4 regions of the Arthrobacter sp. UYCu712 genome follow, and region 3 is predicted to be linked to each of the others. Evidence: riboswitches for the same ligand, from Rfam matches in the RefSeq annotation. Region 3 holds a riboswitch; each other region holds the start of a gene.
The links. Region 3 has a riboswitch for S-adenosylmethionine ahead of ABIB51_RS02000 (methionine ABC transporter ATP-binding protein). Riboswitches for the same ligand answer to the same signal wherever they lie in the genome.

Region 1: another riboswitch for S-adenosylmethionine. It lies ahead of ABIB51_RS14980 (bifunctional o-acetylhomoserine/o-acetylserine sulfhydrylase); the one in region 3 lies ahead of ABIB51_RS02000 (methionine ABC transporter ATP-binding protein).
Region 2: another riboswitch for S-adenosylmethionine. It lies ahead of ABIB51_RS08690 (aminotransferase class V-fold PLP-dependent enzyme); the one in region 3 lies ahead of ABIB51_RS02000 (methionine ABC transporter ATP-binding protein).
Region 4: another riboswitch for S-adenosylmethionine. It lies ahead of ABIB51_RS14315 (DUF1737 domain-containing protein); the one in region 3 lies ahead of ABIB51_RS02000 (methionine ABC transporter ATP-binding protein).

Annotation. Positions count from the first base shown of each region.
Region 1 is NZ_JBEPOZ010000015.1:78,549-81,746, reverse strand. It holds gene metX (homoserine O-acetyltransferase MetX) at 1-460, opposite strand, end outside; SAM riboswitch class IV at 472-587, opposite strand; gene ABIB51_RS14980 (bifunctional o-acetylhomoserine/o-acetylserine sulfhydrylase) at 705-2,021, opposite strand; SAM riboswitch class IV at 2,081-2,196, opposite strand; gene ABIB51_RS14975 (VOC family protein) at 2,390-3,028, shown strand; gene ABIB51_RS14970 (CPBP family intramembrane glutamic endopeptidase) at 3,156-3,198, opposite strand, start outside.
Region 2 is NZ_JBEPOZ010000006.1:189,137-192,334, forward strand. It holds gene rsgA (ribosome small subunit-dependent GTPase A) at 1-611, shown strand, start outside; gene hisN (histidinol-phosphatase) at 702-1,514, shown strand; SAM riboswitch class IV at 1,675-1,788, shown strand; gene ABIB51_RS08690 (aminotransferase class V-fold PLP-dependent enzyme) at 1,824-3,198, shown strand, end outside.
Region 3 is NZ_JBEPOZ010000002.1:8,521-11,718, forward strand. It holds gene ABIB51_RS01990 (LLM class flavin-dependent oxidoreductase) at 1-174, opposite strand, end outside; gene ABIB51_RS01995 (methionine ABC transporter permease) at 226-891, opposite strand; gene ABIB51_RS02000 (methionine ABC transporter ATP-binding protein) at 884-1,693, opposite strand; SAM riboswitch class I at 1,831-1,920, opposite strand; gene ABIB51_RS02005 (CoA-binding protein) at 2,014-2,439, opposite strand; gene acs (acetate--CoA ligase) at 2,743-3,198, shown strand, end outside.
Region 4 is NZ_JBEPOZ010000014.1:35,740-38,937, forward strand. It holds gene ABIB51_RS14305 (glycosyltransferase family 2 protein) at 1-88, opposite strand, end outside; gene ABIB51_RS14310 (ATP-grasp domain-containing protein) at 75-1,007, opposite strand; SAM riboswitch class IV at 1,291-1,406, shown strand; gene ABIB51_RS14315 (DUF1737 domain-containing protein) at 1,420-1,752, shown strand; gene ABIB51_RS14320 (rhodanese-like domain-containing protein) at 1,749-2,168, shown strand; gene ABIB51_RS14325 (O-succinylhomoserine sulfhydrylase) at 2,169-3,198, shown strand, end outside.

The sequences.
Region 1 (3,198 bases), on a different contig from region 3:
CCCGCAAGGTGACCAGCGGGAAACGGGAGCCCCACGGTGCCCCGTCCGGAGCCGGCGTCGAGGGTCCGGTGGAGCCGTAGCAGCCGCCGAGGATGTTGATGGAGACAACGAAGTATTTGTCCGTGTCCACCGGGGCGCCGGGGCCGGCCAGTTGCTCCCACCAGCCGGGCTCCTCGCTGGCACCGCGGGTGACGTGGGTGTCGCCGGTGAGCGCATGTTCGATCAGGACCGCATTGGAACGGTCCGCGTTGAGCGTCCCCCACGTCTCATAGCCGAGCGTGGCAGCGGGCAGCCGGGCTCCGGACTCGAGGTCGAGGTCACCGATCCGGAGGTGCCGGACGGTTCCGTCGGGAACGGTCCGGCCGGAGGCGGTGTCGGGTTCCGCGGCGGCGGGGCCGGCGGCCGGCGTTTCGGCGGTTTTACTTCCGGGTACACCCGTGCGGGTGGCGGCAATCGTCATCTGAGGACCTAACTTCGCGCTTGCCCGCCGTCGGCAGACCGGCAGGCCAGGTCTTCACCCGGGGCACCCCGCCGCAAAAGGAGGGTTGCCGGCCAGCAAGCCGGGGCTGTCACTGGCACTCATGACCTGCCTTGAGTTTACGAAAGGAGGCGCCGTTGTGGCGAAAATTGTGACGGCTGTGTGACTCCGGGCGTGGCCGCCGGTGTGCCCCTGCACACGGCAGGGGCACCGGAAACCGGCGGATTCAGGCGCCCTTGGCCGCCCGGAAGCCTGCCTCGAGGTCGGCGATGATGTCGTCAATGTGCTCCAGGCCCACCGACAGCCGCACGAGTCCCGGGTTGACGCCGGCCACCGTCTGCTGTTCCGGGGAGAGCTGGCTGTGGGTGGTCGACGCCGGGTGGATGACCAGCGAGCGCACGTCGCCGATGTTGGCCACGTGCGAGTGCAGTTCAAGGGCGTCCACGAAGCGCTTGCCGGCCTCCGCTCCCCCGGCGAGGTTGAAGGCCACGACGGCGCCCGTGCCCTTGGGCCCGTACTTGCGGCCGCGCTCGTACCAGGGGCTGGACGGCAGCCCGGCGTAGGCCACCGATTCGACGTCGGCCCGGGCTTCGAGCCATTCGGCCACCCGGGTGGCGTTGGATACATGGCGCTCGACCCGCAGGCTCAGGGTCTCGATGCCCTGGGCGATGAGGAAGGCGTTGAACGGGGACACCGCGGAGCCGAGGTCGCGCAGGAGCTGGACGCGGGCCTTGAGGATGTAGGAAAGGTTCGCGCCGAGGGCGCCGTCCGCGCCGAGGTCCCGGGCGTAGACGAGCCCGTTGTAGGTGGGGTCCGGGGTGTTGAAGCCGGGGAACCGTGCCGGGTCCTTGCCGAAGTCGAAGTTGCCGGAGTCGACAATCACACCGGCGATCGCGGCGCCGTGCCCGCCAAGGTACTTGGTGGCGGAGTGGACCACGATGTCCGCGCCCCACTCGATCGGCCGGATCAGGTACGGGGTGGAGAGTGTGTTGTCGACGATCAGGGGCACACCGGCCTCGTGCGCCACTCGGGAGATGCCCTCGATGTCGAGGACGTCCTGGCGGGGGTTGGAGACCACTTCGCCGAAGAACAGTTTGGTGTTGGGCCGGACGGCGTCGCGCCACTGCTCCAGGTTGTCCGGGTCCTCCACGAACGTCACGGAGATGCCGAACTTCTTCAGCGTGTGGGCCAGCAGGTTGTAGGTGCCGCCGTACAGGCTGGGGCTGGCCACCACGTGGTCGCCGGCCTCGGCGATGTTGAGGACCGCAAAGGTCTCGGCGGCCTGGCCGGAACTGAGCAGCAGGGCCCCGAGTCCGCCTTCCAGGCTCGCCACCCGCTGCTCCACCGCGTCCTGGGTGGGGTTGCCGATCCGGGTGTAGATCGGTGCGAGTTCGGCGAGCGCAAAGCGGTTGGCGGCGCTTTCGGCGCTCGGGAAGACGAACGACGTCGTCTGGTAGATGGGAAGGGCACGCGCGCCGGTGGCGCTGTCCGGCTCCTGGCCGGCGTGGATCTGGCGGGTTTCAAAGGACCAGGCGTTGGACATCGGAATGCTCCTCAAGGACCGGGCACAGGCCGCCGGGCCGCTGGGCTCGGACGGGACAGGCGCCGCGCTTGCCCTCCGGCGGGCGCCGGACGGCCAGGTCTTCACCCGGGGCACCCCACCGCGATACGAGGGTTGCCGGCCAGCAAGCCGGGGCTGTGTGCTGGCACTCATGACCTGGCTTCAGTGTAGGAACGCCGTCCGGGCCTTGGATAGCTTTGTGACGAACATGAAGCCCGCGCTGCGGGATTCCGGCCGGGAGCCCGGATCGCGGTCCCCGCCATGGCGTCACGGCCACCATTAAATGACATCCCATCTCGGTTAGGTTTACCTAAGCTGAGAGCTCCATCACAAAGTGCCAAGATGATGGCATGCGCATGGATCACGTCTCTTACGCCTGTGAACGAGATGGCTTGGCAGCCACCACCGAACGTATTGCAACTGCCCTCGGCGTCGATGCCGTTAAGGGCGGAGTGCATCCCCGTTTCGGGACCCGCAACATGATCATCCCCCTCGCGGGACACAAATACCTCGAAGTCGTCGAGGTCCTGAACCACCCGGCCTCGGACAAGGCTCCGTTCGGCCAGGCCGTACGCGCCCGCTCCGAAGCGGGCGGCGGCTGGATGGGCTGGTGCGTCGAGGTGGACGACCTGGCACCGTTCGAGGAGCGGCTGGGCCGCGCCGCCGTCAACGGCAACCGGAAGTTCCCGGACGGCCGCGAGCTTGTCTGGAAGCAGATCGGCATCCTGGGGCTCATCGCCGATCCCCAGGTTCCGTACATGCTCAAGTGGGAGGGCGATCCGGAACTTCACCCGTCCAACGCCTACCCGAGCGACGTCAAGATGACGGCGCTGACCATCGCCGGCTCGGCGGACCGCGTCACGGAGTGGCTGGGCGAACCGGTGGAGAAGCCGCTGGAAGATGTCGCCGTCAATTGGCTTGCCCCGCACGGCACGCCCGGCATCCTGTCCGTCACCTTCGAGACGACTTCCGGAGCCGTCATCATCTAAGGTCCTACACCGCCCTAACACTTCGGCCGCCATCAGCGGGTGCCAATGACGTCACCCACCGATGGCGGCCGAATTCTATTAAAGGGCCGGTCCGCTGAGGGACCGGTCCGCTGTGGCCGGTCCGCGCTCAGCCCAGGCCGATGGCCTTGCCGAACAGGCTGAAGCCGACG
Region 2 (3,198 bases), on a different contig from region 3:
ATCCCGCCGAGCTGCTCTCCAACTACCAGCACCTGGATTTCCCGGTCATCATCAGCAAAACGGCGGACTCGGCCGCCTCCGGCATCGACGCCCGCTCGGACGACGGGCTGTCCGCCCGGCTGGACAAGGACGCGGTGTCACAGCTGCGCGACTACCTCGACGGCAAGGTCACGGTCATGCTCGGCCACTCCGGCGTCGGCAAGTCCACCATGGTCAACGCCCTCACCGGCGCCGAGCGCGCCACCGGCGGCGTCAACGCGGTCACCGGCCGCGGCCGGCACACCTCGTCCTCGGCACTGGCGCTCAAGGTCAACGATGCGCCCGCCGGCAGCTGGATCATCGACACCCCGGGCATCCGGTCCTTCGGCCTGGCCCACGTGGATCCGGACCGGATCCTGCGTTCCTTCCCGGACCTGGAACCCGGCACGGACAACTGCGAACGGGGCTGCAAGCACGACACGAGCGCCGTCAACTGCGGCGTCGATGCCTGGGTCGCGGCAGGCCACGCGGGACCGTCCGGCCCGGCCCGGCTCACGTCGCTGCGCCGCCTCCTCGGCACGGACCCGCGGATGGAAGCGCAGGACGTCAAGGAACTCGGCACCGTTTCGTAGGCCCGGCGCGGTGCACGCCGGGGCCGCCCCGCGGTGTCCCGGGGCCGTGGCCTCCCGGCGGGCGGCCCGCTTTGGCGGTAGTTTGGAACCATGAGTCAACCCGCTTCGAGCTACAACGATGACCTGCGCCTTGCCCATGTACTGGCAGATTCCGTCGATTCCCAGACCATGAGCCGCTTCAAGGCGCTCGATCTTCGGATCGAAACGAAGCCTGACCTGACGCCGGTCACCGACGCCGACAAGTCCGCCGAGGAAGCGATCCGCGGCCAGCTGTCCCGCTCCCGCCCACGCGACGCCGTCCTCGGCGAGGAATTCGGCAGCTCCGGCCACGGGTCGCGGCGCTGGATCATCGACCCGATCGACGGGACCAAGAACTTCGTCCGCGGCGTCCCCGTCTGGGCCACCCTGATCGCCCTCGTCGACGAGGGAGAGCCCGTCGTCGGCGTCGTCAGCGCCCCGGCCCTGGGCAAGCGCTGGTGGGCGGCCAAGGGCGCCGGCGCCTACATGGGACGCTCGCTCGCCGCCGCGACCCGGCTGCGGGTCTCCAACGTGTCCCAGCTTTCGGACGCCTCGCTGTCCTACTCGAGCCTGGGCGGCTGGAAGGAACGCGGAAACCTTGACGAGTTCCTCGGCCTGACGGAGGAGGTCTGGCGGACCCGCGCCTACGGCGACTTCTGGTCCTACTGCCTCGTGGCGGAGGGCGCCGTCGACATCGCCTGCGAACCCGAACTGAACCTCTACGACATGGCGGCCCTGGTCCCGATCGTCACCGAAGCCGGCGGCCGTTTCACGTCCCTCGAAGGCGAGGACGGGCCCTTCGGCGGCAACGCCCTCGCCACCAACTCGATCCTGCACTCCGAGGTCCTCAAGCGCCTCAACCCGGGACTGGACGACCTGCTCTAAGCAGCCTTCGCACGAATTAATGACGCCGGCGGCCCCCAGATTCGGGGCCGCCGGCGTCTTTTCTTCGCCCAATCCGGCCTTTCCCGGCGGCGCGTAACATTACGCTTCATATTGGCCCCCGCCTTTTCCGCGGCAGCAGGGATGTCCTAGGCTCGAAGCAGGTCACGAGTGCCAGCGCTAAACCCCGGTTTGCTGGCCGGCAACCCTCCATTCGCGGTGGGGTGCCCCGGGTGACGACCTGGCCGGTCCTGACTGGACCCGGCAAGCGCGGATCCCCGGTGCGTGGGGTCCTTTTTCAAGCGAGGTCCCATGACGACTGCCACCATTCCCGCCACCCACTCCCCGTCCGCGACGGCGCTGCCCGACCGTTTCGCCGTCGCCGGCCGGCCGTTCGCCGCCGTCACCGGCGCGGAGATCCAGGCCCCGCTGATCCAGGGCGGACACGTCCGCTACGCGAACCTGGACTACGGAGCGTCCGCGCCCGCCCTGTCCGTGGTGTCGGCCTACCTGAACGAGATCCTGCCGTTCTACGCGAGCGTCCACCGCGGCGCCGGGTACGCCTCCCAGATCAGCACCTCCGTCTACGAAAACGCCCGCGACATTGTGCGCGAGTTTGTCGGCGGACGCCCGGACGACTCGGTGATCTTCACCCGCAACACCACCGATTCGCTGAACCTGCTGGCCGGCTGCCTGCCCGTCGCGGACGGCCGCCACACCGGCGAGGTCCTCTACCTCGACATCGAGCACCACGCCAACCTGCTGCCGTGGCAGTCCGTACCGCACCGCAGCGTCGTCGCCGCTCCCACCCTGGCGGAGACCCTCGGGAAGCTCCGCGAACAGCTCGCGCTCGGCGGCGTCAGCCTCCTGGCCGTCACCGGCGCCTCGAACGTCACGGGCGAGATCCTGCCGGTCCGCGCCCTCGCCGCCCTCGCCCACGAATACGGCGCCCGGATCGTCGTCGACGCCGCGCAGCTTGCCCCGCACCGGCGCATCAACGTGGCCGCGGACGGCATCGACTACCTCGCTTTCTCGGGCCACAAGCTCTACGCACCGTTCGGGTCCGGCGTGCTGGTGGGCCGCCCGGACTGGCTCGACGCCGGAACCCCGCACCTCGCCGGCGGCGGAGCGGTCAGCGACGCCAGGCTCGACACGGTCAGCTGGACCACCGGTCCGGCCCGGCACGAGGGCGGCTCCCCCAATGTCCTGGGTGCCGCCACGCTGGCCCGGGCCACCCAGGTGATAGCGGCCCTTGACCGGACGCGGTGGCACGCCCACGAGGACGCCATCCGGTCCTTCCTGGTTGAGGGACTCCGCCGGATCGACGGCGTGACCGTGCACCAGATCTTCTCGGACACGGACCCCGAAGACCACGGGCAGGGCGCCGGCACGATCGGCGTCGTCAATTTCTCCGTGGAAGGCTACGACGCCGGCCTGGTGGCCGCGTATCTTTCCGCCGAACACGGCATCGGCCTGCGCGACGGCCGGTTCTGCGCCCATCCGCTGCTCAAGCGGCTCGGCCTCCCGTCCGGTTCGCTGCGGGCCAGCTTCGGTCTCGGCTCACGGCTCGAAGACGCGCAGCGGCTGCTCGCCGGGATCCAGGAACTGCGGCAGGCCGGCCTCGGCTGGGACTACGTGGTGGATGCCGGCCGCTGGGTGCCGTCCAACGACACCCGCAGCTACCCGC
Region 3 (3,198 bases):
TTCGAGCTGGCGGGCCAGGTCGATCCAGAGCTGGAGTTCGTTGAACCGGTGCTGCTGCGCTTCCGGGCGCCGCCACTGGCCGCCCATGATGTGGCTGGACGTGTTCATCACGAAGGCGCTGATGAGAAGGCGGGGGCGGGGTCCGTTGAAGCGGGTACTGGCTGTTGAAGTCATGGGGGTGCTTTCCGCTGTGGGAGGTGTGATGGGCCGGGGTGCTGCGGGCGGTCAGAGCCGCTTGTCCAGGCGTCGGGCGAGGCGGGAGCCGCCCAGCTGGACGATGGTGACCAGCAGGATCATCAGGACAATGGCCGTGATCATGAGCGGCGTCTCGTAGCGGTAGTAGCCGTACCGGATGGCAAAGTCGCCGATTCCGCCGCCGCCCACCAGGCCGGCCATCGCCGAGTAGGAGATGAAGCTGACGGTCATAATCGTGATGGAGCTGACGAGTCCGGGCTTCGCCTCCACGATCAGGACATCCCGGACGATCTGGGACCGGCTGGCTCCCATGGACCGTGCCGCCTCGACCACGCCGCCGCCCAGTTGGCTGAGGTTCTGTTCCACAAAGCGGGCAAAGTACGGGATGGCGTTGAGGGCCAGCGGGACAATGACGGCGGCCGTGCCGATGGTGGTGCCGACAATGAACCTGGTCACCGGAATGATCGCGATCAGCAGGATCAGGAACGGGAACGAGCGGACCAGGTTGACCAACCCGTCCAGGACGCGGTGCAGCTTCGGTTTGTGCTTCAGCCCGTTGGGACCGATCGTGTAGAGCAGCACACCCAGGGGCGTGCCGAGGAGCACCGCCAGCGGGATGGCCACCAGCAGCATGGTGAGGGTCTGCCCCATGGCGACGCCGATTTCGGGCAGGACTTCCAGGATGCGGTCAAACATTGATCAGGCCCTCCGAAGTGGCTGTGGTGTGGGCGCCCTTCCCGGAGCGGTCCAGCTGGATCTCATCGGAGATCAGGTAACGGCCGATCGACGTCGCCGGGTGGAAGCCGTGGCGCTGGAGTTCGGTGAGATCGAACTGCTCCACCACCCGGCCCTCTTCCATGACCGCAACGTTGTCGGCAATGGCCTTGATGACGTTCATCTCGTGGGTGACCACCACGATGGTGATGCCGAATTCGGCGTTGACGTCGGCCAGGTACTGCAGGACGGATGCTGTCGTCCGGGGGTCGACGGCGGACGTCGGCTCGTCGCAGAGCAGCACCTTGGGCCCGGTGGCGAGGGCGCGGGCGATCGCCACACGCTGTTTCTGGCCGCCTGAGAGCTTGGCCGGATACGTTGTGGCCTTGTCGGCGAGGTCCACGATTTCCAGGGTTTCGGCTGCCCGCCGGCGGCGTTCTGCCTTGCCCACGCCGGCGAACTTCAGCGACAACTCCACATTTTCCTGGGCCGTGAGGTTGTTGAGCAGATTGAAGTGCTGGAAAACCATCCCGATGTCGTGCCGCTTGGTCCGGAGCTCGGCGTCGGACAGGGTCACGAGGTCGACGCCGTCCACCAGGACGCGTCCCGACGTCGGGCGCTCGAGGAGGTTGATGTTCCGCAGCAGGGTGGACTTCCCGGCCCCGGAGAACCCGATGATGCCCTGGATGGTGCCCCGCCTGATATGCAGGCTGACATCATCCACGGCCGTGAATCGGCCGCCGGACGAATCGAATGTCGTACTGACGTTCTGGATGTCGATCACAGGTCATCACCTGCTCGGGGCCGCGCCGCGACCGCTGTCTGCGTGTTCATGGTTTCCTCCGGGATCGCCCGAGGAAGGCCCTGAGCCCCGGCTCCGGGCTGCGCTTAGCGAAGCCCCGAGCCTAAGAACACATCGGTTCTCCATCGGTCCTGGCGGTAGCACCGTCCTCAAAGAGGGGGTTGCTGCGGCGTCACGGAGCCAGATCTCTCAGCCGCTCGGGATGGTTACGACTCCATCTGACACGGCTGGGCAGCGGATACGGAAAAAGCCGGTCACATTTTGTAACCGGCTTTCCTGATCCTGTAGCTTCTCGACTGCTGCTAGCTGTCCACGCGCCAGCCTTCGCGGGCGGGGCACGCGTTCACGACAACGTCCAGTCCGGCCGCCTTGGCGCGCTCCACTGCGGCATCGTCGAAGACGCCCAGCTGCAGCCAGACGGCTTTCGCGCCGACCGCTATGGCCTGGTCGATGACGGCCCCCACCCTGTGCGAGTTGACGAAGCAGTCCACGACGTCGATCGGGTGCTTCTCCGCGGGGATCTCGGCCAGCGAGCGGTACCCCTTCTCGCCGTGGACGTCGTCCCCGGGCAGGTTGACCGGGACAATCTGCATGCCCAGGCGGTCCCGGACGAAGAGGGAGACGTCGTAGGCCGAGCGCCACTCGTTGGTGGTGAGTCCGACGATCGCCCACAGGCCCTTGGTTCGCATGAGCCGGTCAATGACTGCCGGATCGTTTACATGAGTCATGCATCAAGCCTACTCCTGCGGAGTTTCGGCATAATCTCCGAACAAATGAATGAAACATCGGCATCCGGTGCCGCAATGAACGAATATTACAGCGCGGAAGACCCGGATTTTGCGGATTCGTGCATCTCGGGTCTAGTTGGTACTGACCATCCCGAGCGGCCGAGAGACCTGGATCGATGAAGCCGCAGCAACCCCCGGTGACGTGAGACGACCATTCCCACGGAACTGTTCCTCTCTCTTTCGATGAATTCGAGGGAACTGGAGGAACCAGGGTGCTACTGCCAGGACCGATGGAGTGCCACAATGACCCCTGAGAATTCTTCCGCCCTGCCCACCTTTGCCCGGACTCCGTCCGAGGCATCCCCACAAACCACTTCGGACGCGACGGCGAACGAAGCAGGGCTGCGTGACGCGCCCGGCTCCTCTCGCGGCTCTTCGGGATGGTCCCTGACAGAGCCCACGGACGGCGCAGTGCACGGCGTCCCCACCGGCGGACCGGCGCGTCACCGCAGCACCACCCCCGCGGCCGCAGGCGCAGGCGCGGGCGCGGGCGCAGACCCAGCCGCAGGCGCAGACCCAGGCACAGACACAGTTGCGTTCTGGGAAGAACAGGCCCTCCGCCTGGACTGGGCGGAGGTGCCCACGGGCCATTCGTACGGCGGCAAGCCCTGGCACACCGCGCACCGGCGCGTGCCGGCCGACCTTGAAGCCGGCACCGGCCCGGACATCACGTGGTTCGAAGGCGGCAAGCTCAACGTG
Region 4 (3,198 bases), on a different contig from region 3:
GCTGAACGAGGCCGAACAGCAGGCTCGGCGCGCCGAGGAGGAGCAGGAGGATCAGGGCGCCCGGGGCAGCGGGGTCAAACCAGGACACTGGCGTACGCCCCGGTTCCCTGCCGGAACGACGCCGGGTTGAAGGACGGCAGGTTGAAGGCGTCCAGGACGGCGTCGAGCAGTTCGGGCGCCACGTCGCTGAAGGCGCCGAAGCGGGCGTCCACGCCCAGCACCACCGGGGTTCCGTCGGCCCTGCGGCGGACATCCAGGTGAACGGGACCGATCAGGCCCAGTGAACGGACGGCGGCTGTCGCCACGTCGCCCACGTCCATGGCCTCACCGGCCAGGACCCGCCGGGTCACCGCCCCGCAGCCTTCGATCCGGGCCTTTTCCACCACAACGGCGAATGGGGATGCCGCATTGTGCGCCGGTGTCCCGTAGACCATCGGGGAATATTCCAATCCGGGAATATATTCCTGCACAATCTGCCCGTCAGGCAATTCACCCCAGTCGATGTCCTCGGTCCCGTCGATGACGATCACATCGCAGCCGCCGCGGTAGGACCGGGACTTGACCACCACCGGTCCGTCCAGCGCAGCCATCGCGGCACCGGCGTCGACGAAGTCCCCGGGAACGCCGAAGCGGGGGACCGGAATTCCGGCAGAGCGCAGGTGCCACGCCGTGAAGAGCCGGTCGTTGGCGAGAGCGACGGGGCCGGGATCGCCCACGATCACACGGACGTCCCGTCCGAACCCGGCACGTGCCGCGGAGACCTGCATCAGCTCATCGCTGCCGGCCGGAATCACCAGGTTAACGCCCTCCCGGGCGACGATCCGGCGCAGCACAGGCATCATCTCAGGATCAGCGGCCGGCGGCACCCTGACCCCGCTGACGCCCGATCCGTCCGGCAGTTCCCGGACATCGGCGCCCATGAACGGAACGCCCCGGGACCGCAGCTGGGCGGCGAGGGCGGTGCCGGCAGGGCTGCCGACACTGGTGATCAGGACGCGGGGTTTCACGGTTTCTCCGTTTCAGTTCCGAGGCGGCGGGCAGGCCTTGGCATTTCTGCCCGGCACCCTCAATCTGCGGCGGCTTGGCACTCCAGGACCTCCGGCGGAAGCCTGCCTCCAGTAAAGGCGAGCGACCTATCAGAAGACCCGAGTGGGCCCTACTCGAAACTGTCCGGGCGCGGATCCGGACGGGACAAGTAATACGTATGCCCGGGACCGGGACCGGAAGCCGGTTACGGAACATGACGGCGGCGCGGTGCGCGCGGGCGTCGCAGGTGTTACGTTTTTCGGGAGTAACGAGAACCGGCGCCAAGCCCTGACTGGCCGGTCGGCAACCCTCCCTTTCGCGGCGGGGTGCCTCAGGTGAATACTCGGCATATCGACCCATTCGAGCTGCAAGCGTGAAAGAAGGAGTCCCGTCGTGCCTGACGCATCCGCCCCCGCTGTCCCAAGCACAGCACCCGCGCCGTCCCCCGCCCGCCCGGGCGCGGCCATTGAGGAACGGCTGGCCTACCGCCTGTTCACCGGCCCCGACGACCGTTCCTTCTGCGAGCGGGTTTCGACGGCCCTGGCAGGGGGCTACGTCCTGCACGGGAGCCCCTCCGCCAGCTTCAACGGCAGCAGCGTCATCGTTGCCCAGGCCGTGGTGCTGCCGGCAGCGATCGCCAGCGCCGATGCCGCGGTCGCCGACGCGGTGGAAGGCCTGGAAATTGACGGCTTCGGCTTTGAAGAGACCATCGAGGGCAACGCATGAGCTACGCCGGAGACCTGAGCCCGCAGGAAGCCTGGGCCAAACTCGAGGCGGGCGCCATCCTGGTCGATGTCCGCACCGAGGGCGAATGGGCCCACATTGGCATCCCGGACACCGCATCCGCGGGCAACAAGCGGAATGATCCGCTGTTCATCCAGTGGAACCTGGCCGGCGGCATCCCCAACTCGCAGTTCGTTGAGCAACTCAAGCAGCAGGCACCGGAGGATACCGGCACCGAGCTGGTCTTCCTCTGCCGTTCGGGTGCCCGGTCCATCGCCGCCGCAATCGCCGCCACCGAGGCCGGCTACACGTCCTACAACGTCCTTGAGGGTTTCGAGGGCGAGCCGGACAAGTTCGGCGAACGGAGCGTTAACGGCTGGAAGAACCGTGGCCTGCCCACCAACCTCGGAAAGAACTAAGTGACTTTCAACCCCGACGCCGCCGGCTGGAGCCCGGAAACCCAGGCTGTCCGCGGCGGGCTGGACCGCACGGGCTTCCAGGAAACCACCGAGCCGATCTTCCTCAACTCCGGCTTCGTCTACGAATCCGCCGCCGCCGCCGAGCGTGCCTTCACCGGGGAGGACGAGCGCTTCGTCTATTCCCGCTACGGCAACCCCTCGGTGGCCACTTTCCAGGAACGCCTCCGCCTTCTTGAGGGCACCGAGGCGTGCTTTGCCACGGCGTCCGGCATGTCCGCGGTGTTCACCGCCCTCGGCGCCCTGTTGGCAGCCGGCGACCGGGTGGTCGCCGCCCGCTCGCTGTTCGGCTCCTGCTTCGTCATCCTCAACGAAATCCTGCCGCGCTGGGGCGTGGAAACCGTCTTCGTCGACGGGCCGGACCTGGAGCAATGGAGGGTGGCCTTGTCGGAGCCGACGACGGCGGTCTTCTTCGAGTCGCCGTCGAACCCGATGCAGGAGATTGTGGACATCGCCGCTGTCAGCGACCTGGCCCATGCCGCGGGCGCCACCGTTGTGGTCGACAACGTCTTCGCCACTCCCCTGCTGCAGCGGTGCGGGGACCTCGGCGCGGATGTTGTTGTGTACTCCGGCACGAAACACATCGACGGCCAGGGCCGAGTCCTCGGCGGCGCGATCCTGGGCACCAAGGAATTCATCGACGGCCCGGTCAAGCAGCTCATGCGCCACACCGGACCGGCGCTCTCCGCCTTCAATGCGTGGGTGCTGACCAAGGGCCTCGAGACCATGGCGCTGCGCGTGAACCATTCATCGGCGTCGGCCCTGCGGCTGGCCGGGTGGCTCGAGGGGCAGCCCGCGGTGAACTGGGTGAAGTACCCGCTGCTGAAATCGCATCCGCAATACGAGCTGGCGGCCAGGCAGATGAAGGCCGGCGGCACGGTGCTCACGCTCGAGCTTTCCCCCTCCCCCGGGCGCTCCGCCAAGGAGGCCGCATTCGCGCTGCTGGACGCGCTGCGGATCATCGACATCTCCA